4 regions of the Sphingopyxis sp. NJF-3 genome follow, and region 1 is predicted to be linked to each of the others. Evidence: predicted binding sites of a transcription regulator. Region 1 holds the regulator's gene; each other region holds the start of a gene.

The links. The regulator LexA, encoded in region 1, represses DNA repair genes until DNA is damaged. The targets are predictions, from matches to a motif close to GTTCCNCNCTTGTTCT.
Region 2: the regulator LexA is predicted to act here: its motif matches at 6,450-6,465, upstream of radA (DNA repair protein RadA).
Region 3: the regulator LexA is predicted to act here: its motif matches at 6,029-6,044, upstream of uvrA (excinuclease ABC subunit UvrA).
Region 4: the regulator LexA is predicted to act here: its motif matches at 6,418-6,433, upstream of tcmP (three-Cys-motif partner protein TcmP).

What each region holds. Positions count from the first base shown of each region.
Region 1 is NZ_CM130726.1:1,910,063-1,917,722, forward strand. Features, by position in the region: gene ACOTSS_RS09350 (molybdopterin molybdotransferase MoeA) at 1-1,098, shown strand, start outside; gene lexA (transcriptional repressor LexA) at 1,164-1,847, shown strand; gene ACOTSS_RS09360 (ComEC/Rec2 family competence protein) at 1,801-3,960, opposite strand; gene gltX (glutamate--tRNA ligase) at 4,030-5,484, shown strand; gene ACOTSS_RS09370 (citrate synthase) at 5,522-6,808, shown strand; gene ACOTSS_RS09375 (sensor histidine kinase) at 7,026-7,660, opposite strand, start outside.
Region 2 is NZ_CM130726.1:2,664,278-2,671,937, forward strand. Features, by position in the region: gene ACOTSS_RS12865 (hypothetical protein) at 1-263, opposite strand, end outside; gene ACOTSS_RS12870 (hypothetical protein) at 260-394, opposite strand; gene ACOTSS_RS12875 (shikimate kinase) at 525-1,088, shown strand; gene aroB (3-dehydroquinate synthase) at 1,076-2,176, shown strand; gene ACOTSS_RS12885 (cation:proton antiporter domain-containing protein) at 2,185-4,083, opposite strand; gene ACOTSS_RS12890 (iron-sulfur cluster assembly scaffold protein) at 4,080-4,508, opposite strand; gene ACOTSS_RS12895 (CvpA family protein) at 4,505-5,062, opposite strand; gene radA (DNA repair protein RadA) at 5,073-6,434, opposite strand; gene fsa (fructose-6-phosphate aldolase) at 6,651-7,301, shown strand; gene ACOTSS_RS12910 (crotonase/enoyl-CoA hydratase family protein) at 7,478-7,660, shown strand, end outside.
Region 3 is NZ_CM130726.1:2,150,625-2,158,284, reverse strand. Features, by position in the region: gene ACOTSS_RS10655 (hypothetical protein) at 1-1,205, shown strand, start outside; gene ACOTSS_RS10650 (DNA adenine methylase) at 1,208-2,104, shown strand; partial or broken gene ACOTSS_RS10645 (putative quinol monooxygenase) at 2,152-2,232, shown strand; gene uvrA (excinuclease ABC subunit UvrA) at 3,036-6,017, opposite strand; gene ACOTSS_RS10635 (M13 family metallopeptidase) at 6,236-7,660, shown strand, end outside.
Region 4 is NZ_CM130726.1:3,911,773-3,919,432, forward strand. Features, by position in the region: gene ACOTSS_RS18850 (DUF6438 domain-containing protein) at 1-721, opposite strand, end outside; gene ACOTSS_RS18855 (acyl-CoA dehydrogenase family protein) at 758-1,930, opposite strand; gene ACOTSS_RS18860 (dipeptidase) at 2,063-3,346, shown strand; gene ACOTSS_RS18865 (hypothetical protein) at 3,677-3,985, opposite strand; gene ACOTSS_RS18870 (2'-5' RNA ligase family protein) at 4,196-4,708, opposite strand; gene ACOTSS_RS18875 (DUF5131 family protein) at 4,748-5,506, opposite strand; gene tcmP (three-Cys-motif partner protein TcmP) at 5,506-6,405, opposite strand; gene thiC (phosphomethylpyrimidine synthase ThiC) at 6,507-7,660, opposite strand, start outside.

The DNA.
Region 1 (7,660 bases):
TTTGGCAGATATCTTTCGCAAGATGTCATAGCCGCTCGCGACCAGCCCGTGGCGGCGCTGTCGGCGATGGACGGCTATGCCGTTCGTTTCGTCGACCTCCCCGGCCCCTGGTCGATCGCGGGCGAGGTCGCTGCGGGCGCCGCGCCGCCGCGCGCGCTCGGTGCGGGCGAGGCAATGCGCATCTTCACCGGCGCGCTGCTCCCCGACGGCGCCGACACGGTGGTGGTGCAGGAAGATGTCGCCGCCGAAGGCACGGCGCTGACGCTCACCGGCGACGGCCCTGCATCGCTCGGCAAGCATGTCCGCGCCCGCGCCGGCGATTTTGCCGCGGGGGCGCGTCTGCTGCCCACCGGCACGCGCCTCACCCCCGGCGCGATCGCCGCGGCGATCATGGCCGGCGCCCCGGCGGCGCCGGTGCATCGCCGCCCGCGCGTCGCGATCCTCAGCACTGGCGACGAACTCGTCGCGCCGGGCCATCCGCTCGGCATCGGGCAGATCCCCGACAGCAACGGCGCGATGCTCGCCGCGATGCTCGGCGGCGAGGCCGCCGCGGTCGGCCTGCCGCTCCACGCCCGCGACGACCGCGCGGTTATTGCCGATATTCTCAGGGAGTTGGCGCGACGTCACGACGTCATCGTCACCATCGGCGGCGCCTCGGTCGGCGACCACGACCATGTTCAGGACGCGCTCGCCGACGCGGGGGGCACGGTCGATTTCTGGAAGGTCGCGATGCGCCCCGGCAAGCCGCTGATCGCCGGGACGATCGGGACTGCGGCCTTCCTCGGCCTTCCCGGCAACCCCGCCTCGGCCTTCGTCACGGCGACGCTGTTCCTGCTCCCGCTCGTCCGCCACCTCGCGGGGGCGCGCGATCCCTTGCCCGTCCTCCGACAGGCGCCGCTCGCCGCGCCGCTGGCCGCCGGCGGCGACCGCCGCGACTATCTGCGCGCACACCTCGATGCGGGCGGCCTGACGCCCTTCGCGACGCAGGACAGCGGCCAGACCGTTCCACTCGTCGCAGCCAACGCCCTGCTGGTCCGCGAGGCCCGCGCACCGGGGCGCGCGGCGGGTGCATCGGCGGATTATATCGCCATCGCTTGACAAGTTCCTCTATGTTCCACTATCGTTCCCCTTATGTCCGGAAATGGCAGCATGGAGAACGAGTGATGTTGACCGCGAAGCAGCACGAACTGCTCCACTTCATCCAGCAAAGGCTCGACGCGAGCGGCATTTCGCCGTCGTTCGAGGAGATGAAGGAAGCGCTCGGCCTCAAATCGAAGTCGGGGATACACCGCCTGATAAGCGCCTTGGAAGAAAGGGGATTTCTCCGCCGCCTTCCCAACCGTGCCCGCGCGCTGGAGGTGCTGAAACTCCCCGAGGCGGCCAAGGCGAAGGTGCGCGACGATCGCGATGTCGTGGTGCCGCTGCGCAAGCCCGCCCCGGCGCTGCGCCCGATCGCCGCGAACGACATCATCGAGGTTCCGCTCCACGGCCGCATCGCCGCGGGCGTGCCGATCGAGGCGTTCGAGGATCACAACCAGCTCTCGGTTCCCGCGGCGCTGCTCGGCTCGGGCGAGCATTATGCGCTCGAAGTGTCGGGCGACTCGATGATCGAGGCGGGCATCCTCGACGGCGACTATGCGCTGATCCAGAAAGCCGACACCGCGCGCGAGGGCGACATCGTCGTCGCGCTGGTCGACGGGCAGGATGCGACGCTCAAATATTTCCGCCGCGAAGGCCGCATGATCCGCCTCGATCCCGCGAACAGCGCCTATGAACCGCAGCGGTACGACGCGGCGCGCGTCATGGTGCAAGGGCGGCTTTCGGGACTGCTTCGTCGTTACCACTGACCTGAGGCGGGCGACGCCACGGATGTTCGTCGCCGGCGCGTAGCGCGGCGACGGCTTCGGGCCTCTCGTCCAGATAGAGTGCCAGCCCGCCGCTTTCCGCGAGGCTGTCGCGATCGACCGTCAACCAGCGCGCGGCGCATTCGCGCGGCAGCCAGCGGTCGCTGATCACGACGTCCGCCACTGCGCAGGCCGCCGCCATGTCGCGGCCTTCGATCCGGTCGCGCCCGCGCGCGGCGAGAATGACGTAGGATGCGCTCTCCCGCCCCTGCCGCCAGCGGCAGAAATCGGGGTTGCACTCAACATGGTCGAGATCAGAGAGCGCCGCCAGCGGCGCATCGGTTCCCGCCGCTTCGGCCATCGTGTCGCGGATATAATCGCCCGCGCGGTCGCGCAGCAGCGCATAGCCGCCGCCGGGGATCGCCGCGGCGATATGGCGCCCGTCGCCGGTGACCAGCAGATCGGGCCGCGGCTGCGCGACGAGCACGGCGACTCCGACAAGCAGCGGGACCGCCCCCGCCCATCGCCAGCGCGTCGCCCAGAGCAGCATCCATAGCCCGCCGAGAATAGCGAGCGCGAAGCCCCAGCGCGGAAAGACGGGCAGCGCCGCGACCGCGCCTGGCGCGTCGGCAACGCGGTGCGCGAGCCAGATCAGCCCACGCAGCGCCTGTTCGGCGACCCACCAGAAGGGCGCGCCGAGCCCGACGGCGTCGAACAGCAGCGCCAGCGCCTCGGCGGGCATGACGATGAAGGTCGTGAGCGGGATCGCGACGACATTGGCGAGCGCGCCGTAGAGCCCCGCCTTGTGGAAATGGAACAATGCGATCGGCGCCAGCGCCACTTCGACGACGAACCCGGTGATCAGAAGGCCCGCGAGCCCTCGCGCCCATCGCAGCGGCAGGCCCTCGTCGCGGCGCGCGAGAAAGGCGCGCATCCAACGACTTTCATGAAGCGCGATGATCGCGGTGACCGCCGCGAAGCTCAATTGAAAGCTCGGCCCCGCGAGCGATTCGGGCCGCCACACGAGGACGATGAGCGCCCCTGCCGCGACAAGACGCAGGGTAATCGCCTCGCGCCCGAGCAGAAAGGCGGCGAGGACGAGCAGCGCCGCGATCAACGAGCGCAGTGTCGGCACCTCGGCGCCTGCGAGCCAGGTATAGCCGGCCCCCGAGAGCGCCCCCGCCGCCGCCGCGAGCGGCAGCACGAAACCCGCGAGCGCCAGCCGGCGGCTCAGCCCGAACAGCCGCATCGCGAAAAACATCGCGAAGCCGACCACCGCGGTGACGTGCAGCCCGCTGATCGACAGCAGATGCGCGAGGCCGCTGCGGCGCATCGCTTCTGCATCGGCGTCGCTGATCGCGCCGCGATCGCCGGTGACCAGCGCCGCCGCGATGCCGCCCGGCGACCCCGCAACCCGATCGTGGATATGCGCGCTGAGCCGCGCGCGCAGCGGTTGTCCGGCGCGGCCCGCATCCGGCGCGCGCGTCACCTCGCCGAGCGCGGTTCCCACCGCGCCGATCCGGTCGAACCAGGCGCGCTGGGCGAAATCATAGCCGCCCGGCAGGCTCGCGACCGGCGGCGGCATCAGCCGCGCACGGATGCCCACATATTCGCCCGGCGCGATCCCCGCCCCCTGCGCGCCGCGCAGCGTCACCCGGACGCGCGGCGGCAGGTCGACGCGGCCGCGCGGGCGCAGAATCAGCCGGGTCTGCCCGCGCGCGGGCAGCGGCTCGACACTCTCGGCGAGCGCGGAGAATTGCGTCGTCACGGGATAGGCGAGCACGGGCTCGGCGACCCACAGCGCGCGGCCCCAGACGAGCAGCACGCCCAATGCCGCCACGCCGCAGCCGACTACGAGGATGCGCCCAGCCCGGCGCTGCCACCCGGCGAGCAGGCCGGTCAGCATGCCGCCCGCGAGCAGCAACAACAGGCCGATCCAGTGCACGCGCGCCGGCAAGGCGAACCATCCCGCGATGCCTGCGCCGAGCGCGACGGGCAGCCAGAGCGCGATCCGCTCGCGCTCGGCCTCGAGCCGCGCCTCGACCGCACCGGCCAGCCGGCGCAGCGATCGCGCGCCGCGCGCACCAATGGGCGTTTGAAGCGGCCATGTCGCCATGCTAGGGGCACCCCCGATCCCCGTTCCCGGCCCCCGCCGGGACCGGCAAAGTGAGTGAAAGACTTCGTGGTGGCAACCGAAAACCAGACCGATACGACCGAAGCGACCGGCGCCGCCGTGGTGACCCGCTTCGCCCCCTCCCCGACCGGCTTCCTGCACATCGGCGGCGCGCGCACCGCGCTGTTCAACTGGCTGTTCGCACGCCATCACGGCGGCAAGTTCCTGCTGCGGATCGAGGATACCGACCGTGCGCGCTCGACCGACGCGGCGATCGACGCGATCCTCGACGGCATGAAGTGGCTCGACCTCGATTGGGACGGCGACACCGTCTATCAGTTCGCGCGCGCCGGGCGCCATGCCGAGGTCGCGCAGGACCTGCTCGCGAAGGGCGAGGCCTATCGCTGCTATCTGACCCAGGACGAACTCGCCGCGATGCGCGCCGAGGCGCAGGAAAAGCGCCAGCCGTTCCGTGTCCGCAGCCCGTGGCGCGACCGCGACGACGGCGACCCCGCGGTACCGCACGTCGTCCGGCTGCGCGCGCCGCAGGAGGGCACGGTGACGATCCGCGACCGCGTCCAGGGCGAAGTGACGGTGCAGAATGCCGAGCTCGACGATTTCGTCCTGCTCCGCTCCGACGGCACGCCGACCTATATGCTGAGCGTCGTCGTCGACGACAACGACATGGGGGTGACGCACGTCATCCGCGGCGACGACCATCTCAACAACGCCTTCCGCCAGCTCGCGCTGATCCGGTCGATGGACTGGCGCGAGCCCGTCTATGCCCATGTCCCGCTGATCCACGGTGCCGACGGCGCCAAACTTTCGAAGCGTCATGGCGCGCTCGGCGTCGACGCCTATCGCGACGAGATGGGCTATCTGCCCGAGGCGGTGAACAATTACCTCCTCCGCCTGGGCTGGGGCCATGGCGACGACGAGATCATCAGCCGCGCGCAGGCGGTCGAATGGTTCGACCTCGCGCATGTCGGCCGCTCGCCCTCGCGCTTCGACTTCAAGAAGCTCGAGAATCTGAACGGCCATTATATCCGCGAGGCCGACGATGCGCGGCTCGCGGATCTCGTCGCTCCGCGCGTCGAAACGCTGGCCAAGCGGCCGCTCGGCGAGGCCGACCGCGCGCTGCTGACGCGGGCGATGGGCGCGCTGAAACCGCGCGCAAAGACCTTGGACGAGATCGCCGAGGGCGCCGTCTTCCTGTTCCTGCCCGACGATCTGCGGATGGACGAAAAGGCGGGTCAGCTGCTAAGGGATGCGCCCGCGGGACTGCTCGCCGATATCACGGCGCGGCTGCGAGGATTGAACGACTGGACCGGCGAGAGCGTCGAGGCCGCGGTGCGCGAAACCGCCGAGGCCGCGGAGCTCGGGCTTGGCAAGCTTGCCCAGCCGCTGCGCGCCGCCTTGACGGGTCGCGCGGTGTCGCCGGGGATTTTCGACGTGCTGCTGCTGCTCGGCCGCGACGCCAGCCTGGCGCGACTTGACGCAGCGCACAATTATCCGGCAGGGGCGTAGCCGCAACGATTTGGCCCTATAGATCAGGGGAAGATACATGACCGACAAGACCGCCACCATCACCCTGGAGGGCAAGGACGTAGAAAGCCCCGTGCTGTCGGGAACCGTAGGGCCCGACGTCGTCGACATCCGCAAATTCTATAGCCAGACCGGCGCCTTCACCTATGATCCCGGCTTCACCTCGACCGCGAGTTGCGAGTCGAAACTGACCTATATCGACGGCGACGAGGGCGTGCTGCTCCATCGCGGCTATCCGATCGGCGAACTCGCCGAACATTCGAGCTTCATGGAAGTCGCCTATCTGCTGCTCAACGGCGAGCTGCCGAGCGCCGACGAGCTGACGACGTTCGACAACACCATCACCCGCCACACGATGGTTCACGAGCAGCTCGCGACCTTCTATCGCGGTTTCCGCCGCGACGCGCACCCGATGGCGATCCTCTGCGGCGTCGTCGGCGCGCTCAGTGCCTTCTATCATGACTCGACCGAGATCCACGACCCGCACCAGCGCATGATCGCCAGCCACCGGCTGATCGCGAAGATGCCGACGATCGCGGCGATGGCGTATAAATATTCGGTCGGCCAGCCCTTCGTCTATCCGCGCAACGACCTTGGCTATACGCATAATTTCCTGCGCATGACCTTCGGCGTTCCCGCCGAGGAATATGAGGTCGATCCGGCGGTCGTCCGCGCGCTCGACCGCATCTTCATCCTCCACGCCGATCACGAGCAAAATGCGTCGACTTCGACCGTCCGCCTCGCGGGCTCGTCGGGCGCCAATCCCTTCGCGTGCATCGCGGCGGGCATCGCCTGCCTGTGGGGCCCCGCGCACGGCGGCGCCAACGAGGCCGCGCTCAACATGCTGCGCGAGATCGGCCGGCCCGAGCGCATCCCCGAATATATCGCGCGGGCGAAGGACAAGGACGATCCGTTCCGCCTGATGGGCTTCGGCCACCGCGTCTACAAGAATTACGACCCGCGCGCGACGGTGATGCAGAAAACGGTGCGCGAAGTGTTCGCCGCGCTCAAGGTCAACGACCCGATGTTCGACGTCGCGCTGCAGCTCGAGGACATGGCGCTCAACGACGATTATTTCATCGAGAAGAAGCTGTTCCCGAACGTCGACTTCTATTCGGGCGTGATCCTGTCGGCGATCGGCTTCCCGACGACGATGTTCACCGTCCTCTTCGCGCTCGCCCGCACCGTCGGCTGGGTCGCGCAGTGGAACGAGATGATCTCCGACCCCGCGCAGAAGATCGGCCGCCCGCGCCAGCTTTACACGGGCCCGACGCAGCGCACCTATGTGCCGGTGGAGAAGCGCTGAGCGAAACCCATTGGGTTGTTGAAAAAGGGGGCTGCGCCGGGCGCGGCCCCTTTTTTCTTGGCGACTAGCAACCGATAACAGCCGTCGCCCCCGCGAAGGCGGGGGCCGCCGTCGTTTTACGCAGCGGCGCAGGAATAGGCCTCCAGCGGCCCCCGCCTTCGCGGGGGCGACGCGTCATGCAACGCCCGCTCACCACCCCAAAGCTCATGTTCCAGCCCTAACCCCGCGCCGGCAAACTCAGCGTGAATCGCGCGCCCTGCCCCGGCGCGCTATCCACCGTCAGGTCGCCGTCCATCGCACGCGCGAGCCGGCGGGCAATGTAGAGGCCGAGGCCCGAGCCGCCGCTGTCGGTGCGGCCGAGACGTTCGAATTTTTCGAACATCACCGCCTGCTGATCGGCCGAAATCCCCTGCCCCTGGTCGGCGACGGTCACCGTCGCCCGGTCGTCCTCGCGGTCGACGCGGATCCAGATCAGCGAATTTTCGGGCGAATAACGGATCGCATTGCCGAGCAGGTTGAGCAGCACCTGCAGCACGCGGCGAAATTCGCCATAGGCGGGCGCCTGATCGTCGGTGCGCGGCGCATCGATGCGAATGCCCTTTTCCTCGGCCTTCATCCCGAGCAGCCCGACCGCGCGGCGCGCGAGGTCGCCAAGGTCGATCTCGTCGCGCGCGGCCTTGAAGCCGGGGCGCTCGATATTCTGAAGATCGGCAAGATCGTCGACGAGTCCGAGCAGATGGCGTCCGGCATGCGCGATATCGCCGGCGTAGCGCGCATAATCGGCGCGGATCGGGCCGTCGAACTGGCCCGAAATCGTCTCCGCGGTCGCGATGATCCGGCTCAGCGGTCCGC
Region 2 (7,660 bases), 750 kb from region 1:
TCGGCGTCGGCGACATCGGTGCCCGGCAGCGTCGCGGCGACGGGCGGCGCGATCGGCGACGCGCCTTTCGGTGCCGCGGGGGTGCCGGCCTTCGGCGCCGGAGTCGGCGAAGGGGTGGGAGTCGGCGCCGGGGCGGGCGACGGCGCGGGCGTGCCGAAACCCTCGGGCAGCAGCGACTCCTGCGCGACGACCGGAAGGACCAGCGCCGCGGCGAGAGCGCTCCCCGACAGGCCGAGCGTCAGCGCGAACAGCCTGTTCCTCATCGGGTCATGCTTTCGGTCGGCGCTGCCGCGGCAATCGTGTCGGTCACATCCACCTCAATCATCTTCGGCTCGATCGGCCGGCCCAGGAACAGCAGCAATAGCCAGAAGGCGACGAGCAGCAAGGCCAGCACGATCAGTCGCCCGATCCACCGGCCTTTCCCCGATCTGTCCTTTGAGCGCAATATCCCTACGACCCTCGGTTATTCAATCGCGCCGAAAACCATTGTTCCGCGCAGGTCCTTCGGTATAGCCGCGCGCACCATGACGCGAAACCCGAAAAGCCCCGGCCCCGCCATCGCGCCGTCGATCCGCGAACGGTCGATCGTGCTCGTCGGGCTGATGGGATCGGGCAAGTCGACGGTCGGCCGGCGTCTCGCGCAGCGGCTGGGCATGCCGTTCGCCGACGCCGACGACGAGATCGAGCGCGCCGCGGGCATGACGATCTCCGACATTTTCGCGCGCTTCGGCGAGGCGCATTTCCGCGACGGCGAACGGCGCGTGATCGCGCGGCTGCTCACAGGGCGTCCGCATGTCCTCGCGACCGGCGGCGGCGCCTTCATCAATGACGAGACGCGCGCGCTGATCCTGAAGGACAGCCTCTGCGTGTGGCTCGACGCCGACATCCCGACCCTCGTCGAGCGCGTCGGGCGCCGCAGCCACCGCCCGCTGCTCAAGGATCGCGACCCCGGCGAGGTGCTGCGCGAACTCGCCGCGGTGCGCAATCCGATCTATGCCGAGGCGCATCTGCGCGTCAGCTCGGCGAGCAACCCGCACGAACAGACGGTGCGCGCGATATTGGAGGCACTCGCCACATGCAGCAACTGACCGTCGACCTCGGCAAGCGCAGCTACCCGATCCTGATCGGCGACGGACTGCTGGACGACATCGGCCGCCACGTCGCACCGCTCCTGGGGCGCCCGCGCACGATGATCGTCACCGATGCGCATGTCGCGGACCCCTATCTCGCGCGCGTCGGCAAGGCGCTCGGCGCCGAGGGCATTTCCTTTTCCTCCTTCGTGCTCCCCGCAGGCGAAGCCACCAAGAGCTGGGAGGGCCTCGCGCGCCTCACCGAATGGCTGATCGGCGAAGGCGTCGAGCGCAGCGATCATGTCATCGCGCTGGGCGGCGGAGTGATCGGCGATCTGGTCGGTTTTGCTTGCAGCGTCGTCAAGCGCGGTTGTTCCTTCATCCAGGTCCCCACCACCCTGCTCGCGCAGGTCGACAGCAGCGTCGGCGGCAAGACCGCGATCAATGTCGCGGCGGGCAAGAATCTGATCGGCGCCTTCCACCAGCCCGCGCTGGTCGTCATCGACCCGACGACCCTCGCCACCCTGCCGGCGCGCGAACTCGGCGCCGGCTATGCCGAGGTGGTCAAATATGGGCTGATCGACGACGCGGGTTTCTTCGCCTGGTGCGAGGCGCATGGCGCCGCGCTGCTCGCGGGCGACGGCGCGGCGCAGCACAAGGCGATCGCCCACAGCGTCGCGGCGAAGGCGCGCATCGTCGCCGCCGACGAGCGCGAGACGCAGGACGTACGCGCGCTGCTCAACCTCGGCCACAGCTTCGGGCACGCGCTCGAAGCCGAAACCGGCTATTCGGATCGCCTGCTCCACGGCGAGGCGGTCGCCGCGGGCATGGTGCTCGCGCATCAATTCTCGGCCGCGAAGGGCCTGTGCCCGGCGGAGGATGCGGCGCGGGTGCGCGATCATCTCGCGAGCCTGGGCCTGCCGCACAGCCTCGCGAGCGCGGGGATCAACAGCGGCGGCGCCGCGCTCGCCGCGCATATGGCGCACGACAAGAAGGTGCGCGGCGGCAAGCTGCCGCTGATCCTGACCCGCGGCATCGGGCAGAGCTTCGTCACCGACGAGTTCGGCCTAGATACGGTGGCCGAGTTTCTGGACGGTCAGGTCTAAGTCCGGGCCTACGCCGCTTCGGGGTCGGCCGCCTGCTCGGCTTCCTCGTCGCGCGCCGCTTTCGCCGCCTGCCGCCGCTGGCGCAGCGTTTCGAGCACGCTCGCCGCCTCGCGCCCACCGCCGGGTGTGAAGCGATGCTCCTTGCCCGCCGACAGATCGCCCTCGTCCATCTGCGCCGCGAGCCGCGTCGCGTCGAGCTGGCGGAGCGCGGCCTCGACATCCTCCATCTGGCGCGGGTCGATATCGAGCTGTTCGAGCGCCATCAGCCCGAGCGCGATCGAGCTTTCGAACACCTCGCGTACCGCGCCGCTCGTCCCCGCACCGTCGATCGCCATCAACTGGCGCCGATCGAACACGCGCATCAGCACCTTCGCCTGCGGGAACGCCTCGATCACCGGCCGCAGCGTCTCCGCATCGACCGACGGGTCATCGATGCAATAGATGATCAGCCGCGCCTCGTCGGCACCCGAACGGCGCAGCAGATCGAGCCGCAGCCCGTCGCCGAAATAGACCTTGGTGTCATATTGTCCCGACAGCTCGATCTGGCTGGGCTTCTTGTCGATCAGCGTCACCGAACAGTCGACCGCGTTCAGCATCTGCGCCACAATCTGCCCGAAGCGGCCATAGCCGATCACCAGCGCCGACCCGCGCGGCGCGTCCTCGGGCCCGTCGAGGTCCGCCCCGTCGCGGTCGGGCGCGAATTCGAGGTTGCGCGCGAACAGCATCAGGAAGGGCGTCGACATCATCGACAGCGTGACCACGGCGCTGAACAGGCTCGCCGCCTCGGGCGCGATCAGCAGCGCGTCGGCCGCCTGGGTGAAGAGTAGGAAGCCGAATTCGCCACCCTGGCTGAGCAGCAGCGCAAGGCCGAGCGCGGTCTTCCACGACTTGCCGAACAGGCGGACGATGACGGTCAGCACCACGATCTTGACCGCGACCAGCCCCGCCGCGAGCGCGACGACGCGCAGCGGATCGGCGAGCACGACGCCCACGTCGAGCACCATCCCGACAGCGAGGAAGAAGAGGCCGAGCAGGATGAGGCGGAAAGGCTCGACATCGGCCTCGATCTCGTGCCGGTAGGGCGAATCGGCGAGCATCACGCCCGCGATGAAGGCGCCGAGCGCGGTCGACAGGTGCAGGCTGTGCATCAGCGCCGCGCTCGCGAGCACGACGAGCAGCCCGACGACGACGAACAGCTCGCGCTCGCCATAACGGCCGACGAGCTTCAGGAACGGGTTCACGACAAAGCGCCCGGCAAGCACCAGCCCGACGATCGCCGCGACGGTATAGAGCGCGAGCACCCCGCCCGGCGGCGCCGACGGATCGGCGGGCGCGCGCGACAGCGCGGCGACGATCGTGATCATCGGGACGATGGCGAGGTCCTGGAACAGCAGAATCGAAAAGGCCTTTTCGCCGAAGGGCGAGTTGATGCGGCCCGAACTTTTGAGGCTGGGCAGCACCTGCGCGGTCGACGAGAGCGCGAGCGGCAGACCGAGGACGAGCGCCGCCTGCCAGCTGAATCCCTGCGTCACGAGGATGAGTCCGGTCAGCACGAGACCGGTCACCACGACCTGCGCGAGCCCGAGCCCGAAGATCGCCTTGCGGAGCTGCCACAGCCGCCGCGGATGCAGTTCGAGCCCGACGAGGAAAAGCAGGAAGGCGATGCCGAGCTCGGCGATCGCGAGCTTCGATTCGCCGCCGCCGACCAACCCCAGCCCGTGCGGCCCGACGAGCGCCCCCGCGATCAGATAGCCGAGCACCGCGCCGAGGCCGAGGCGGCGGAAGATCATCACGAACAGGGTCGCGACCCCGAGCAGGATCGCGCCTTCGAAGAGCAAGGTGTCGGTCGGCGTTTCGGCGACCTTCTCGGTCACCGCTGGCCCCGCCGCGAGAATCGTCAGCATCATGCTCCGACGTCCGCGCCCTCGAACGCCGCGACCGCGGCGTCGAAGGGCAGCAGGATGGCGCCGTGCCGCGCCGGATAGTCGCGCGCCGGCGCGAGCAGATCGAAGCCGGGCCAGTCGGGCGCCTCGCCCTCGCCCCCGAACCACCAGGCGATCGCGTCGCGCGCGGCGCGGATCTCGGCGACGCTGCGTCCCGGTGCATGGCGCGCGAGCAGCGCGGCCGAGGCCTGCCCAAGCGCGCACGCCTCGACGTGCAGGCCGACCGCGGTCACCAGCCCTGCCGCATCGGCATCGACGTCGACGATGATCCGGCTGCCGCACAATGGCGCGCGCAGCGACGCGCGGCGGCGCGCCTCGGCGGGCAGCGGATAGTCCGCCGTCGCCACCGCGAGCGCCAAAATGTCGCGATTATAGAGCGGGGCGCTCATCGTGCGCCGTCCGCCGCATCCTGTTTCGCGGCGGCCGTCTGCGCCTCGCGCGCCTCGGCGCGGCGATCGGCGATGACCTTGCTCAGCGCCGCGCTGGTCGCGCTCAGCGCGGGATAGGTGCGGCTGTCGCTCATCCAGGCCGGGCGCTGCGCATTGCCATAGCCGATATCGTAGAGCAGCGTCACGCCCATGAACAGCACGGTCGCGAGCGCCAGCCCCTTGACCGCCCCGAAGCCCGCGCCGAGCCCGCGGTCGAAGCCGCCGACGAGCGACGCGCGGCTGCGCTGTCCCATCGCGCGCGAACCCCATTTGGCGATCGCGAACACGCCCCCGAACAGCAGCACGAACGCCAGCATCGCCGCCCCGCCCGGCGTGCCGACATAATCGGCGAGCAGCCCGGTCAGCGTCGCATGAAAGAAGCGCACCGCGAGGATCGCGAGGATCCAGGCGAGCAGCGAGGTCACTTCCTGCACCAGCCCACGCACGAAGCCGAGAACGGCGCCGCCGAGAACGAGGACGAGCACGACGATATCGAGAGCGGTCAGACTTCCCATGCGCCGGTGGCTAGTCGCGCCCGAGCATCAGGTCAACGAGTTCGCCGAGGCGCGTGAAGCCGGTCACCGAAATGCCGCCGATGCCCTTCAGGCCCTTGGGTCCCCAGCCGCGCGAAAAACCGAGCTTCGCCGCTTCGCGCAGCCGCAGCGCGTCGTGCGCGACGGGGCGCACCTCGCCCGACAGCGAAAGCTCGCCGAAGACGATCGCATCGGCGGGCACCGGCCGCTCGCTGAACGCCGAGATCAGCGCCGCCGCGACCGCGAGGTCGGCCGCGGGGTCGGTGAGGCGATAGCCGCCCGCGATGTTGAGATAGACCTCCGCAGCCCCCATCTGCAGCCCGCAGCGCGCTTCCAGTACCGCGAGCACCATCGCGAGCCGCCCGCTGTCCCAGCCGACCACGGCGCGGCGCGGCGTTGCGCCGCTCGCCAGCCGCACGGTGAGCGCCTGCACCTCGACGAGCACCGGGCGCGTGCCTTCCAATGCGGGGAAGACCACCGATCCCGGCACGTCGCGGCTGCGATCGGTCAGGAACAGGCTCGACGGGTTGGCGACTTCGCCCAGCCCCTCCTCGCCCATCGCGAACACCCCGATCTCGTCGGTGCCGCCGAAGCGGTTCTTGACCGCGCGCAGGATGCGATAAAGATGGCTGCGCTCGCCCTCGAACGCCAGCACCGTGTCGACCATATGTTCGAGCACGCGCGGTCCCGCGATCGTCCCGTCCTTCGTCACATGGCCGACGAGCACGATCGCCGCGCCGCTGTCCTTGGCGTAGCGGATCAGCTCCTGCGCGCTCGCGCGGACCTGACTGACGGTGCCCGGCGCGCTGTCGATCAGGTCGCTGTGCATCGTCTGGATCGAATCGATGACGACGAAATCGGCGCTACGGCCGTCGAGCGTCGCGAGGATATCGCGCACCGAGGTCGCGCTCGCGAGCGCCACGGGCGCGTCGCCGAGCCCCAGCCGCTGCGCGCGCAGCCGCACCTGCGCGGCCGCTTCCTCGCCGCTGATATAGACGACCGACTTGCCCGCCTTGGCGAGCCGCCCTGCCGCCTGCAACAACAGCGTCGACTTGCCGATCCCCGGATCGCCGCCGATCAGCGTCGCCGACCCCGCGACGAAACCGCCGCCGAGCGCGCGATCGAACTCGGCGATCCCGCAGAACATCCGCTCGGGCATGGCGCTATGCGCGTCCAATGTTTCGAGCGCGAGCGCGCGGCCGCCCTTCGTCAGGTCGTGCTTCGCCGAAAAGACGGTCTCGGCCGCCTCCTCGACCAGCGTGTTCCACTCGCCGCAATCGGCGCATTGCCCCTGCCAGCGGTACGAAACCGCGCCGCAATTCTGGCAGACATATTGGCGTTTCGCTTTGGCCATGTTCGCCGCTTAACCGGAACAAAAAACGAACGCCACCCCTTTCCCACTCCCGTCACCCCCGGCTTGATCCGGGGTCCCGCTCAGCGACGGCGAAAAGCGGGACCCCGGAACCAAGTCCGGGGTGACTAGGAAGGGTAGCGATGGTTCAATTTACGCACGTCTTGCTCTAGGGCGGTCGCAATCCCGAATCACCCATCCAGCAGGAACCCCCGCGCCATGAAATTCTTCGCCGACACCGCCGAAATCGCCGACATCCAGGAACTCGCCGCGACGGGCCTGCTCGACGGCGTCACAACCAACCCGTCGCTGATCGCCAAGTCGGGCCGCGACTTCAAGGAAGTGACGAAGGAAATCTGCGCCATCGTCGACGGCCCCGTCTCGGCCGAGGTCGTCGCGCTCGACCATGCGACGATGATGAAGGAGGCCGAGATCCTCCGCAAGATCGCCGACAATGTCTGCATCAAGGTGCCGCTGACGATCGACGGGCTCAAGACCTGCAAGGCGCTGACCGGCGACGGCACGATGGTCAATGTCACCCTCTGCTTCTCGGCGACGCAGGCCCTGCTCGCGGCGAAGGCGGGTGCGACGTTCGTGTCGCCCTTCGTCGGCCGCCACGACGACAATGGCTTCGACGGCATGCAGCTGATCGCCGACATCCGGCTGATCTACGACAATTATGCCTACGACACCGAAATCCTCGTCGCAAGCGTGCGCCACGGCATCCATGTCCTCGAAGCCGCGAAGATCGGCGCCGACGTGATGACCGCGCCGCCATCGGTCATCAAGGGGCTGTTCAAGCATGTCCTGACCGAAAAGGGCATCGAAGGCTTCCTCGCCGACTGGGCGAAGACCGGGCAGTCGATTTAGTCGTCTCGCCTCAATCATTCCGTCACCCCGGCGAAGGCCGGGGTCTCGCCGGAGCGTCCAATAGCAACGGCGAGATTCCGGCCTTCGCCGGAATGACAGCGGTTAGGAAACGAACGGTTAGCAGTTGACGTAAACGTCAACTCACCGCGATACTCGCCCGAAAGGGAGAGATTCGCATGACCGACACCGCCGTCCTCACCGAGCGCCAAGGCCATATCCTGATCGTCACGATCAACCGGCCCGAGGCGCGCAACGCGGTCAACGCCGCGGTCCATGCTGGCATCGGCACCGCGCTGGAGCAGGCGGAGCACGATCCCGAAATCCGCGTGGTCATCGTGACCGGAGCGGGCGACAAGAGC
Region 3 (7,660 bases), 240 kb from region 1:
TAGCCCTAGACATAGCGAAAAATGGACTGAATCCCGCGGACCGATTGCTGGTAATGAAGCAAGCTAGTCCGAAAGGTTATGTCACGCTGGAAGGCAATCGGCGGGTAAGCGCATTGCAAATTTTAAAGGATTCAAGCGTTCTATCTGGATTGGACATGCCGGAAGGGCGGCGAAAAAAACTAAAAGCCGCTGCTGGCGAGTTCAGGGTAAACAAAGTCGAGCCAATTCCCGCATATACCTTTGAGAAGCGGGACGACGCACGGCGGTGGATTGAAATGAGGCATACCGGCCAAGGCGCGGGCGAGGGCATCGTTGGTTGGTCGGGTGTCGCCACGGCCAGATTTCGTGGAAACAGCCCTTCTCTTCAAGCCATCGATCTTGTGAGGCGCTTTGGGGATTTGTCCGACGATGAACGCGAACGGCTGAACGACGATATTTCGATATCGGTCATCGATCGCGTTATGGGTTCCGCGACTTTGAAGGGAGCATTCGGAATCGAAACAAAGGGCGATATTCTCTATACTAAGGTGGAGCCGTCAGAGGTAATTAAGCCACTTACTCATATCGTAAAAGAGGTTCTGGCTGGCGATTTAACCAATCGGACTATTAACAAAAAACAAGATCAAGAGGCGTATGTAAAGTCGCTTTCTAAGGAAGTTAAACCTGACTTGTCAAAGGCGATCGAGGCATCTCCTGTTGACACTCTCGCGCAGGTCGATTTTGTAAGAACCGAAAGCAGAAAAAAACGGAAGAGATCTCCATCCGCGCAAAAGGGAATATTTCCGCGCGGATATAAACTAAATATTCCTATTGCTAGGATTGATGAGATATTTCAAGAATTGTCCAAGCTTGAAATAGAGAAAAATAAGAATGCAATCGCAATTTTGATGCGAATTATTCTAGAAATGACTGTTGACGAATATCTAGACGATAAGCATATTTCAAGAAAGCGTGGAAATCCTCCTCATCAAAAAGATAAATCTTTGGCCGAAAAGGTTGGCGATTGCTGCGCTGAACTTGTTTCCGCTGGGGTTAAGGCGCATAAGCTCAAGCCAGTTACTCAATCCATCAACAATAAAAATAGCCCGCTTTTTCACGATCTTCTTAATCAATATGTGCATAATGCGTATCATAGCCCTTCGCCCGGCGAACTAAAATCCGGCGGAGATATATTGAAGATCTTTCTTGATAATGTTTGGGGCTGAATATGTCTCTGGGACACTACACCCCACTCCGCTACCCTGGCGGAAAAGGCAAGCTTGCAAAGTATATTAAGCAGCTGATTATCATGAATGATCTTTGCGATGGCACCTATGTGGAGCCATACGCAGGAGGGGCGGCGATTGCATGTGAGATATTACTGGAAAATTTTGTAAGAAATATTCATATTAATGACCTTTCTGTGCCAATTTTCTCTTTTTGGTATTCTGTAAAGAATTTCAATTTCGAATTGTGCAAAAGAATTGAAAATGCGGAACTGACAGTTGCCGAGTGGGATCGGCAGAAAGCGATATTTAAATCCTCAAAGGATATTTTTTCAGTTTCCAATGCGTTGGAATGCGGATTTTCAGCATTTTACCTGAACCGTGCAAATCGATCAGGAATTCTGAATGGTGGCATAATTGGCGGGCGGGCTCAGTCCGGCGACTGGAAGATCGATGCTCGCTTCAACCGCCCTGAGCTTGCAGATAGGGTAAGTAAGATAGGGTCGGCGTCTAGCAGAATAGAAATTTCGATGAGTGATGCCGCTGATCTATTGAAGAAATACTCGACAGATAATAATTTCAGGACCCTCATTTATCTGGATCCGCCATATTTTGAAAAGGGGAGGCAGTTATACTACAATTACTACGAGGAAAATGATCACGAGGTGATCGCCGGCATTTTACATGAGGTTGATTCTAGGTTTTCTTGGGTGGTCTCATATGATTCTGTCCGCCAGATTGCAGAGTTGTATCGAGATTTTCGGTCAATAGAATATTCTATTAATTACAGCGCAAGATCGGCAGGAACGGGAAGGGAACTGATGTTTTTTGATGATCGCTTGATCATACCCGATCCAATACGGCCAATGCACGCCGTTCCACAAAGCGTTGCCGCTTGATCCTCATCACCGGCCACGTCATCCTCACCCCCGAACATCGCGAACGCATGATCGCGCTCGGCACCGGGCATAGCGCGCGGTCGCGGGGTGAGGCGGGGTGTCTGGCGCATCATTGCCATGTCGATGTCGAGAACCCCGACCGCCTCGCCTTCGTCGAGGAGTGGGAGAGCGTCGACGCGGTGCGCGCGCAGGTCATCCCGGACCTGATCCGGGATCGCGGTGCCCGCGTCGGGAGCCTTCGTCGCCGAAATGCGCCGCCTCTCGCCCGAGCCGCCCGCGATCCGCATCCATGCCGCCGAGGATATCACCGCGACGCTGATGGGGTAGGGGCGGGGCGAAACTCCCCTCCCTCCCGCGGGAGAGGCAGAGGCTTGCCAGCCTCCTTCATCCCTCTCTCGTCCTTCCCGCGAAAGCGGGAATCTCGCTCTTCTTCGTGGCTTCGTGTCTTTGTGCGAGATTTTCGGTTCGCACAAAGACACGAAGCCACGAAGAAGGAGAGGCAAAAAGCACCGCCCCTCGGCCCCTCCCGCCAGCGGGAGGGGAGAAGGACAAAAATCGCTTTCCTACATTATTCGGCTGTGCCAGCCTTGACCCTGGCTCTTTCACATCATGGACAAAAGCGATGGCGCCCCGCGTGCGGGCGCGGCCCGGTTTGGCTTCGCCGCAGTACGCGGGGGACGGCCACGGCAAATCGGCGCACAAGGCTGAACTTTACTGAACTTTGGATCGTCGGGGCGCGCGGTCGCCGCAACCGCCCGCGATGCGCATCTATGCCGCCGAGGGTGTCACCGCGAGGCTGATGGGATCGGCATAGCACAACCCGTTTCCGTCACCCCGGACTTGATCCGGGGTCCCGCTTATCACCATGGCTGGGCGGGACCCCGGATCAAGTCCGGGGTGACGATGAAGAGGGGGAAGGGTGTCGCCGCCCCTACTTCCCCAGCAGCGGCGCCAGATATTGCCCGGTGAAGCTGCGCTTCTCCTTCACCACCTGTTCCGGCGTCCCCGCCGCGACGATCTCGCCGCCTTTGACCCCGCCCTCGGGGCCCAGGTCGACGATCCAGTCGGCGGTCTTGATGACGTCGAGGTTGTGCTCGATCACCACGACGCTGTTGCCCTGGTCGACCAGCGCCTGCAGCACTTCGAGCAGCTTCCTCACATCCTCGAAATGCAGCCCCGTCGTCGGCTCGTCGAGGATGTAGAGCGTCTGCCCGGTCGAGCGCCGCGACAGCTCCTTCGCCAGCTTCACCCGCTGCGCCTCGCCGCCCGACAGCGTCGTCGCCTGCTGCCCGACCTTGATATAGCCAAGGCCCACGCGGCACAGCATCGCCATCTTGTCGCGGATCGCGGGCACCGCCTTGAAGAAGTCGGCGGCGTCCTCGACCGTCATGTCGAGCACGTCGGCGATGCTCTTGCCCTTGAACTTCACCTCCAGCGTTTCGCGGTTGTAGCGCTTTCCGTGGCACGTCTCGCACGTCACATAGACGTCGGGCAGGAAGTGCATCTCGATCTTGATCAGCCCGTCGCCGGTGCAGGTCTCGCAGCGCCCGCCCTTGACGTTGAAGCTGAAGCGCCCGGGCTTGTAGCCGCGCGCCTGCGCCTCGGGCAGCCCCGCGAACCAGTCGCGGATGACGGTGAAGGCGCCCGTGTAGGTGGCGGGGTTGGAGCGCGGGGTGCGGCCGATCGGCGACTGGTCGATGTCGATCACCTTGTCGCAATGCTCGAGCCCCGTCAGCGCGTCGTGCGGCCCCGCGACGAGCCGCGCGCCGTTGAGCGTCCGCGCCGCGCTGGCGTAGAGCGTGTCGATGACGAGGCTCGACTTGCCCGAACCCGACAGGCCGGTGACGCAGGTGAAGGTGCCGAGCGGAATCGTCGCGGTGACGTTACGCAAATTGTTCGCCCGCGCGCCCTTCAGCACCAGGTCGAAACCGTTGCCCGGGCGGCGGTGCGCCGGCACCTCGATCTTCTTCGCGCCGGTTAGATAGGCCGCGGTCAGGCTCTTCTTGTTCGCGAGCACCTGTTTCAGCGTCCCCTCGGCGACGATCTCGCCGCCGTGGACCCCCGCGCCGGGGCCCATGTCGACGACATAGTCGGCATGGCGGATCGCATCCTCGTCATGCTCGACGACGATCACCGTGTTGCCGAGGTCGCGGAGCCGTTTCAAGGTCGCGAGCAGCCGGTCGTTGTCGCGCTGGTGGAGGCCGATGCTGGGCTCGTCGAGGACGTAGAGCACCCCCGAAAGCCCGCTGCCGATCTGGCTGGCGAGGCGGATGCGCTGGCTCTCGCCGCCGCTCAGCGTGCCGCTGGTGCGGTTGAGGTTGAGATAGTCGAGCCCGACATTGTTGAGGAAGCCGAGCCGCTCGTTGATCTCTTTCAGGATCGCCTTGGCGATCTGCTTCTGCTGCTCGTTCAGCTTCTCCTCGAGCGTGCCGAACCAGTGGAGCGCGTCGGCGACGCTGCGCCGCGCCGACTGGCTGATGTCCTCGCCCGCGATCTTCACCGCGAGCGGCTCGGGGCGCAGCCGCGCGCCGTGACAGGTCTCGCACGGCTGCGCGGTCTGATATTTGCCCAGCTCCTCGCGCATCCACGCGCTCTCGGTCTGGAGCATGCGGCGGTTGAGATTGCCGATCACGCCCTCGAACGCCTTGTGCGTCGTGTAAGTGCGCTTGCCGTCCTTGAAGGTCAGCTCGACGGGCATGCCGCCGGTGCCGTGCAGGATGATCTCCTGCACCCCGCCGGGCAGGTCCTGCCACGGCGTGTCGAGCCCGAAGTCATAGGCTTTGCCGAGGCTTTCGAGCACCTGCATATAGTAAGGCGAGGGCGGGTTCGATTTCGCCCACGGCACCACCGCGCCCTTCTTCAGGCTCAGCGCATGGTTGGGGACGACGAGCTCGGGATCGAACTCGAGCCGCTCGCCGAGCCCGTCGCACGCCGGGCAGGCGCCCTGCGGCGCGTTGAAGCTGAACAGCCGCGGCTCGATCTCGGCGATCGTGAAGCCCGAGACGGGGCAGGCGAACTTCTCGGAGAAGATGATGCGGTTCGCGGGAATGCCGGCGCCCTTGAGATTCCCCTCCCGCTCGCGGGAGGGGTTAGGGGAGGGCATGTCGAGGCCGGATGCTGCCGGAACAGACCCTCCCCCGACCCCTCCCGCAAGCGGGAGGGGAGAATTGGCGAGCGCCTCCGCCACCGTCGTATCCGCCAGATCGACATAGGCGAGCCCCTCGGCGAGTTTCAGCGCGGTCTCGAAGCTGTCGGCGAGCCGGGTCTCGATGCCTTCGCGCACGACGATGCGGTCGACGACGACCTCGATGTCATGCTTGTACTTCTTGTCGAGCGCCGGCGCCTCCTCGATCTCGTGGAAGGTGCCGTCGATGCGGACGCGGGTGAAGCCTTCCTTCTGCCATTGCGCGAGTTCCTTGCGATACTCGCCCTTGCGGCCGCGCACGACGGGGGCGAGCAGATAGGCGCGCGTGCCCTCGGGCAGTTCCATCACGCGGTCGACCATCTGGCTGACGGTCTGCGCCGAAATCGGCTCGCCGGTCGCGGGCGAATAGGGGGTGCCGACGCGCGCCCAGAGGAGGCGCATATAGTCGTAGATCTCGGTCACCGTCGCGACGGTCGAGCGCGGGTTGCGGCTCGTCGTCTTCTGCTCGATGCTGATCGCGGGCGACAGGCCGTCGATATGCTCGACGTCGGGCTTCTGCATCATCTCGAGGAACTGGCGTGCGTAAGCGGAAAGCGATTCCACATAGCGCCGCTGCCCCTCGGCATAGATGGTATCGAAAGCGAGGCTCGATTTGCCCGAGCCCGAAAGCCCGGTGATGACGATCAGGCTGTCGCGCGGCAGGTCGACGTCGACCCCTTTGAGATTATGCTCGCGCGCACCGCGCACGGAGATGTGAGTGAGACTCATGGGAGGGGTGTGTTCCATATTTGTTCTTGCGGCGCAAGAGGGTCCGCGCCAGCCCGGAACATGGGACGCAGCGGCGCCAACCGCAAGGTCCGCCGATGGCTGCCCTGCGTTCGTCGAAGCGATTCCGCCGCTTGCCACAAATATCGTGCCAGCCGTCGGCGGCGCGGCCATGCGAGGCTATCGCCCTTATGGGCATCAGTTGAAAACGGGGACATGTGATGAAGACACTCTTGCTCTTGTCGGCGGCGTCGCTTGCGCTGGCCGGCTCCGCCGCGCTGGCCCATTCGGACGACGCGCCCGCGGCGCAGGTGGCGCCCGCGGACGCCGGCTCGCTCAAGCCGCTGAGCTTCGGCAGCTGGGGCGTCGACCTCGGCGCGCGCGACACGTCGGTGAAGCCGGGCGACGATTTCGATCGCTACGCCAACGGCACCTGGTTCAGGAACACCGAGATTCCGGCCGATCAGGCCTCGGCGGGGGTCGATTACGACGTCTATAACCTGACCCAGCGGCAGCTTCGCGCGCTGGTGACCGGCGCGCCGGCGGCGGGGCAGGTGGGTGGGCTCTATCAGAGCTTCATGGACGAGGCGCGGGTCGAGGCGCTCGGCGCCAAACCGTTGATGGCCGACCTCGCCAGGGTCGAGGCGATCAAGGACAAGGCCGAAATGGCGCGCTTCATGGGGCGCTCGCAGGGCGCCTTCGGCGCGAGCATCGTCGGCGGCGAGCCCTATGCCGACACCGCCGATCCGACGATGAACATATTGTGGCTCGGCCAGGGCGGCATCGGACTGCCCGACCGCGAATATTATCTGTCCGACGAGTTCAAGGCGCAGCGCGACGCCTATCGCGCCTATATCGCGCGGACGATGCGGATGGTCGGCAATGCCGCGCCCGAAAAGGCGGCCGATGCGATCATGGCGTTCGAGACCGACATCGCCAAGGCGAGCTGGGCGATCGCCGATCGCCGCGACCTCGGCAAGATCAACAATCCGATGTCGTCGGCCGAACTCGCCGCCTATGCGCCGGGGCTCGACTGGAACGCGTGGTTCGCGGGCGCCGGCATCGCGCCGCAGAAGCGGATCATCGTCAACGAGAACAGCGCGATCCGCGACATCGCGGCGGTCTATGCGAAGACCCCGCTCGACACGATCAAGCTGTGGCAGGCCTTCCACGTCGCCGACAATGCCGCGCCCTATCTGTCGAAGGCGTTCGTCGACAGCCGCTTCGAATATGCGAAGGCGATGAGCGGGGTCAGCGAGCAGCGTCCGCGCTGGAAGCGCGGGCTGACCCTGGTCGACGGCAGCCTCGGCGAGTTGGTCGGCGAAACCTATGCCCGGCAATATTTCCCGCCGAGCGCCAAGGCGAAGATGGAGACGCTCGTCGCCAATCTGAAGCTCGCGATGGGCGACCGGATCCGCGGCAATGGCTGGATGGCGCCCGCAACCAAGGAGGCCGCGCTCGCCAAGCTCGAAAAGATGGACGTCATGGTCGGCTACCCCGACAAGTGGCGCGACTATTCGGGGCTCAGGATCGATCCCGCCGACCTCTATGGCAATGTCGAGCGCAGCGCGGCGTTCGAATATGCCTATGCGCTGAGCGAACTGAACAAGCCGGTCGACCGCAAGAAATGGTCGATGAACCCGCAG
Region 4 (7,660 bases), 2.0 Mb from region 1:
CCGGTCGGCCTCTCTCCAACGCTTGATGGGTAAGCTCCGCGCCGACGATGCCGTCGTCGCGGTCGCCATAACGAAACGCCTTGTCCAAGGGCAGTCCGCGATCAATCATGCCGGTCAGCATGCCATCCTCGGCATCGCGACGTGCTCCGAATACGGCAACGGCACTTGCCAGATCGGAGCGATAGTCAAAGCCCTGCTTGTCGAGCCACGGCAGGAGCGACTTGGTTCCGCGAACCCAACGTTCGGTGCCTGCGGCCCTGTCTATCGCGTCTTCCAACGCCTTGATCGACGTCGGCATCCCTGCCTTTTCGCCGACATAATCCTCGATTGTTTTCTTGCCATTGCCGGTATCGATCGTCACGAAATAGGTCGGGTTGTCGGTGACAGGGTAGTTATAGGCATCCTTGAGTTCGAAAAATCGGGCCTTGCGGATCTGTGCGACCAGATCGTCGACCGCCTTTTCGGATATTTTGTCGATGTGACGTCCGGGAAACAATATGCCCCTGTCGAAGTCGACGATTTGGTCGATTGCAGGAGCGCCATCGTCCAGATCGCGGCTCTGAAAAACGACGTTGCCATGCCCGTCAATGCTGACAAGATACGCTGGGCACGATCCGAAACAGCCGGTGCGCTCCAACGAAATTTTCAGCTTTTCCCGATCGATAGGCGGCGTCCGGTCAGGCCGAGCGCATGCCGACATGCACAAGGACAAAATGGTCATCGCAAGGACGCGCAGGGCTGGGCCGAGTCGCACCGCTCATCGCCCCCCGAACAATTGCCGTCCCGCGAGGTCGAGCATGATTTCCTCGCTGCCGCCGCCGATCGCGTTGACGCGGACCTCGCGGTAGATGCGCTCGACCTTGCTGCCCGTGATATAGGACGCGCCGCCGAGGATTTGCGCAGCTTCGCGGGCCACCGATTCGAGCATACGGGTCGCCTGTACCTTCAGCATCGCGAAATCGGCGGGGCGGGCCTTGTGCTCCTTCACCTGCCAGGCGGCGAGGTCGACCCACGCCTGGGTCGCCTCGATCTGGCGCTCCATGTCGGCGAGCTTGATGCGGATCGACTGGTGGCCGACGAGCGGACGCCCAAAGGTTTCGCGGTTCTGCGCCCATTCGGCCGCCTCGGCCATCGCGACGCGGGCGTAGGCGCAGCAGCCCATCGCCATGCCGAGCCGCTCGCTGTTGAAATTGCGCATGATGCCGATGAAGCCGCCATTTTCGGGACCGATGAGGTTAGTGGCGGGGACGCGGACGTCGCCGAAGTGGATCGCGGCGGTGTCGCTGCAGCGCCAGCCCATCTTGTCGAGCCGCGTCCGCTCGACGCCGGGCGACGCCATGTCGATGAGCAGCAGCGAGATGCCCGCGGCGCCCGGCCCGCCGGTACGCACCGCACAGGTCAGCCAGTCGGCGCGCATGCCGCTGGTGATGAACATCTTGCCGCCGTTCACGACATAATGGTCGCCATCCCTCACCGCGGTCGTCTTGAGGTTGGCGACGTCGCTGCCGCCGCCCGCCTCGGTGATGCCGAGCGCGATGATCCTTTCGCCCGCGAGCACCGGCGGCGCGACGCGTTGCTTCAGTTCCTCGGAGCCCAATGCGAGGATCGGCGGCAGGCCGATGCCGTGCGTCATCAGCGACGCGCCGAGGCCCCCCGCGCCGACCGCGGCGAGTTCCTCGGTGACGACGAGGCTGTGGAAATTGTCGAAGCCCTCGCTGTGCCCGCCATATTGTTCGGGATAGCGCAGGCCGAGGATGCCGGCTTCGGCGGCCTTTTTGTGCAGCTCGCGCGGCAGCTCGCCTTCGGCCTCCCAGCGATCGATATGCGGCGCGATCTCGCGCACGACGAAGCGGCGGACGCTCTGCGCCAGCGCTTCGTGGGTTTCGTCATAATAGGGCGAACGGGCGCGCCAGTCGTCGAAGGCGGTCATGGCGCGATGCTGCGCGCGATTGACGTGAGCGTCAAGTTGGACCGGTTCGAAGCGCCGCCCTTGCCTTCAGCTTGGGGGTTGGTGCCAAATATACGGGGTCGATTTCCGGCTTATCTTCTTTAAGGTCGCGCCATGACAAAGACCGTCCTGCTCGCCGGCCTCGCCGCACTCGCCCTTGTCTCCACCCCCGCCGCCGCGCAGCAGTCGCCCGAGGCGGTTGCCGAAGCCGCGCTCAAGCGCGCGCCGGTGTTCGACGGGCACAACGACGTGCCCTGGGCGCTGCGCGGGCGGCTCGGCAATGTCATCAATGGCTTCGACTTCGTCGACACGACCGACACCGCCGAGCCCGACCGCGATCCGCCGCGGATCGCGATGCACACCGACCTCACCCGGCTGCGCAAGGGGCATGTCGGGGCGCAATTCTGGTCGGTCTACGTCCCTTCGAACGACGACGAGGACGAGGCGGTGCGGCAGACGATCGAGCAGATCGACGTCGCGAAGCGGCTGATCGCGCGCTATCCGCAGGACATGATGCTCGCGGCCAATGCGGCCGAGCTCGAAAAGGCGATGAAGGCGGGCAAGGTCGCCGGGATGCTGGGAATGGAGGGCGGGCAGTCGATCGGCTCGTCGCTCGCCGTGCTGCGCCAGATGTACGCCCTCGGCGCGCGCTACATGACGCTGACGCACGGGCGGAACACGCCGTGGGGCGACAGCGCGACCGACGCGCCCGAGCATGACGGGCTCACCGATTTCGGCCGTCAGGTGGTCGCCGAGATGAACCGCATCGGGATGATCGTCGATTTGAGCCACACGAGCCCGGCGACGATGAAGGACGCGCTCGCGGCGTCGAAGGCGCCGGTGATGTTCAGCCATTCGGGCGCGCGCGGGGTCAACGACCATCCGCGCAACGTCCCCGACGACGTGCTGCCGCTGGTCAAGGCGAACGGCGGCATCGTGATGATCGTCTTCCTGCCCGGCTTCCTCGACCCCGCAGTGCGCGCGCGCGAGCTCGACCGCGCCGCCGAAAAAGCGCGGCTCGACGGACAATATCTCGGCAATCCCAAGGGCGCCGCGGCGGCGCTGCAGGCGTGGGATGCGGCGCATCCGGTGCCCAGGACGCAGATCGCGAAGGTCGCCGACCATATCGACCATATCAAGGCGGCGATCGGCGTCGACCATATCGGGCTCGGCGGCGATTATGACGGTATGGATTCGGCGCCGGTGGGGATGGAGGATGTCGCGGGCTATCCGGCGCTGTTCACCGAACTCGCGCGGCGCGGCTATACGCAAGCCGAGCTCGAAAAGATCGCGAGCGGCAACATGCTGCGTGTGCTGAAGGGGGTCGAAGCCTATGCCGCGAGCCGGAAGGGCCAGCCGCCGATCGAAACGCCGGTGGCGAAAAAGGCGAAGGATTGACCCGATCCGTTCGTCCTGAGCCCATCTGGAGTGCGTTCGGTTTTGATGGAATCAAAACCGGCACTCTAGATTCTTGTTTTACCGTGTTTTCCGAGTCGTCAGGTGATTCCACCTGACTTGAAAACACTCTAAGCAGCGTCTTGCTTGCGGCGTCAAAAGCAGGAGCGGCGCCCTTCGATAGTCTGCAAAACAGACGCTCAGGACCGGCTTCGACAAGCGCAGGGCAGGTGGCTTCGTAGTCGATATCCGGCAAGATGAACCCAAAAGGCAAGTTCAGGAAGAGGAATTCGCCGATTTGGTCATTTGGTCGCGATCGGGCTCCTGCACCGGTCACTCGATATCGTCGGACGGGTCGAGCCGCACCACCCACATCGACCGGCCGTCGGGCGACAGGGCGATGTCGTGCGAGGGGACCATGTCGGCCCCGGTCTCGATCCAGCCGCGCCCGTCGCATTTGGGGCAGGGCACGCGGATCGAACGCTGGCTGACGAGGTCGATCTGGCTGTTCCACTGGCCGTACCCCGCGCAGACCGGGCAGATGACGTCGAGGTCGCCGGTGCGGTGGCGCCGCGAAATGCCGTCGAGCGCGTGCGGATCGTGCGGGCCGGAACAATGGACGATGTTCGAGGCGTGCGACATGCGGGGGAGGATAGGCTGCGGGGGTGGGGGTTGGCAATGTCGGGGGCAAAGGCCCCGGCGCGCTTCTGAGTCTTTTCTGTCCTTTCTCGTCACCCCGGACTTGATCCGGGGTCCAGCTTATCACCGTTGCTGAGCTGGACCCCGGATCAAGTCCGGGGTGACGATGATAAGGACCGTCCTCTGCACTCCCGATCCGTCGGCAACCGTCCCTCAGGCGGCGCTGCCGCGGAGCGGCCAGCGGCCGTGCTCGACATGGGTGGTCTTGCCGACGATGCTTTCGGTCAGGACGACCTCGTCGACCGTCCAGCCGATCGGCGGCATCTTTTGCGCGTTCAGCCGGTCGCCGCGATAGTTGATCGTGATATGCGGTTCGGGGGTGGTGCCGTCCATTATCGGCGCCTTGGCGGCGAGCAGATGGGTCACCAGCGCCTTCTGGAACGCCCGCGCCTCGGCCAGCGGCTCGCGCGTGCGCAGCGTCACCGCCTTGCGGTTCTCGATCCGGTCGAAGCGGAGCGGAAAGGGCGGTGCGACGAAGCTGCCCAGCGCGGCGATGGTCGCGGGCAGCCATTCGGGCGGCGCATAATGCAGGTCGTAGAGCGAGATGAGCGTGACATGGAGGAGGTCGGGGCCGCGCCCGGGATCGTTGCGCGGCAGCGCGGCGATCTGCGCCTGCACCTCCGGCGGCGGCTTGGCCATGACGTAGAGGGGGTTCCGGGCGCGCATGGGTGGGGGTGATCCAGCCCTATAACATTTGAGTCTAGTTCAGGGCTCCAATTCCAATGGGTATTCGTCATAGGTCCGGCCATGCAATTCGCGGCCTGCGGCCTTTTTGTTTCGCCCACCCCATTGCTTGAAGAAGAAAGCCACGTCGTCGCGCCGACATATATCGAAAAGTCTCTCGACCCACTCTTCTTCCATTGGCCGTGATCGAGGCCCGGACTCACCGCCGACAATTGCCCAATGAATGCCTTGAAGATTGATCTCGGCAATTCGACCGATCAATGGCTCGAAAGAGATGAAGAGGGTGGAGCCCCTGATCCGTTTCAACTGCTCCACGCGATCGGAAACCTCGGCATTCTCTACTGACGTGCCGACCCAAACATTGACGATATCTTGGAGAGCCCCTGACTCAAACATATCTGCCATGCGATCTGGCCGCTTAGTCAATATCTGAAAATGGTGCTGTGGGCAGGCTGACATCACGTCCCATACACGCTTGATAAAATGATCAGGAACGTCCGGATGAAAGAGGTCTGCCATGGAGTTGACGAAAATGCGTTTCGGCTTTCTCCATTCAGCTGGTGCATAAAGGCTACCCTCGTCGATATTCACTCGACCAGTCCAGACATAGCGCCCGCCGCTCTTTCGGGTGGTGCCTTTGTATTTCGGATGCCCCATAGCTTGAAGGCGGGCAGCCATCCTCATGGCGTAACAGTTGCTGCAACCGCTCGATGCAATTGAGCATCCGGCGACCGGATTCCAAGTTACGTCTGTCCACTCAATTTCAGAACTTCCGGCCATTATGTGAGTACCGCCCGAGCCAGCTTTGCTGCAAGTTTTGCTTTGTCGCTGGGGTTGGCCCAAGCGAACATTAACGAAAATTCGTGTAGGCCGTTTCGTCCAAGAGGCAAAACCTGATCGACAACCCGGTCGTCGAATGCCAACTTTAGACGGTCTTTTGCAACTTTCTCAAACCAAGCCACATCGACGGCTCGCTTGGAAATCACCTGTTGCTGGCCAAAGAGGTCAATTTGTCCTTTTTCTTCGATTGCTACGACGTGGCGCCATGCATCGGTGCCGAGCGCCTCGTCGACGCTCTTGCCGCCGTCTTCCAGAACTGCACCGTCGCCGCGGATTTGTCTGTACATCGCGAAAACAGGAACGAGATACCAAAGGTCGATCGCTTTTGTCTGCGCAAGTCTTTGCAGAGTCGAATATCGAATCTGTAGTCCAAACGGATCAATAAACACGACCGCTCTAGAGCTTCGCCAATTGATCCTGTCACACATATCACAAAGCATCTTGTTTGCGTCGAATTGTGTTATCGAAACTCGGTTTCCGAGATGAGAAAAATTCTCCTGGACCTGTGCTTTTAAGGCATCGACGTTCGATTTTTTTACGTCGTTGAAAAGATAGCGGTCGAACGGCGTATTTATTCCTAGCGCCCGAATGGCGGATCCCACGATAATCTGGTCAGCGTCGAGGATGGAGTCATCTGCTTCAAGCAAGCCCAGACCATTTTGATTAGTTGGGTTCGCCAGAGCAGAGCGCGGGATCGATGCACCCGATCCCGCACACGCATCTATATACCACAATTCAAAGCCCTGCTTTTTGAGAGCCGTGGTGTAAGCAACAAGGTATTTTTCGACGGTTTCGAGCTTCCGCCGGGTGTGTTCATCGCCGAAAGCCTGAGGTTCCATTGTGCACCCCTTAGAACATTAGGGGAACGATAGACTCCTTTGATGCAAGTTTCAATCTCTAGGCACCATTTTGGGTGCAAATTGTGGGCGTGGAAGCGGGCTCAATCATGCTCACGCCCACCCGCGCCCATATACAGCTCGCGGCCGGTATCCTCATAGACCTGACTCATTTCCGCCATGCCCTTCTCGGCCTCCTCCGCCGCGATGAAGCCCGCGCTGTCCTGATTTTGCAGCTTTGCAAATTCCCGCACTTCCTGGCTGATCTTCATCGAGCAGAATTTGGGGCCGCACATGCTGCAGAAATGGGCGGTCTTGGCGCCTTCCGCCGGGAGGGTCTGGTCGTGATATTGCTCGGCCGTGTCGGGGTCGAGGCTCAGGTTGAACTGGTCGCGCCAGCGGAATTCGAAGCGCGCTTTCGATAGCGCGTCGTCGCGGACCTTGGCGGCGGGGTGGCCCTTGGCGAGGTCGGCGGCGTGGGCGGCGAGCTTGTAGGTGACGACGCCGACCTTCACATCGTCGCGGTCGGGGAGGCCGAGATGCTCCTTGGGGGTGACGTAGCAGAGCATCGCGGTGCCGTACCAGCCGATCATCGCGGCGCCGATGCCGCTGGTGATATGGTCATAGCCGGGCGCGATGTCGGTGGTCAGCGGCCCGAGCGTGTAGAAGGGCGCCTCGCCGCACGCCGCGAGCTGCTTGTCCATATTCTCCTTGATCTTGTGCATCGGGACGTGGCCCGGGCCCTCGATCATCACCTGCACATCCTGCTCCCACGCGCGCTTGGTGAGCTCGCCGAGCGTGTAGAGCTCGGCGAACTGCGCCTCGTCGTTCGCGTCGGCGATGCTGCCGGGGCGGAGACCGTCGCCGAGGGAATAGGCGATGTCATAGGCCTTCATGATCTCGGTGATCTCGTCGAAGCGTTCGTAGAGGAAGCTCTCCCTGTGATGCGCGAGGCACCATTTCGCCATGATGCTGCCGCCGCGGCTGACGATGCCGGTGACGCGCTTCGCGGCGAGGGGGACGTAGGGCAGGCGAACCCCCGCGTGGATGGTGAAATAGTCGACGCCCTGCTCGGCCTGCTCGATCAGCGTGTCGCGGAAAATCTCCCACGTCAGTTCCTCGGCGATGCCGCCGACTTTCTCGAGCGCCTGATAGATGGGGACGGTGCCGATCGGTACGGGCGAATTGCGGATGATCCATTCGCGCGTGTCGTGGATGTTGCGGCCGGTGCTGAGGTCCATGACGGTGTCGGCGCCCC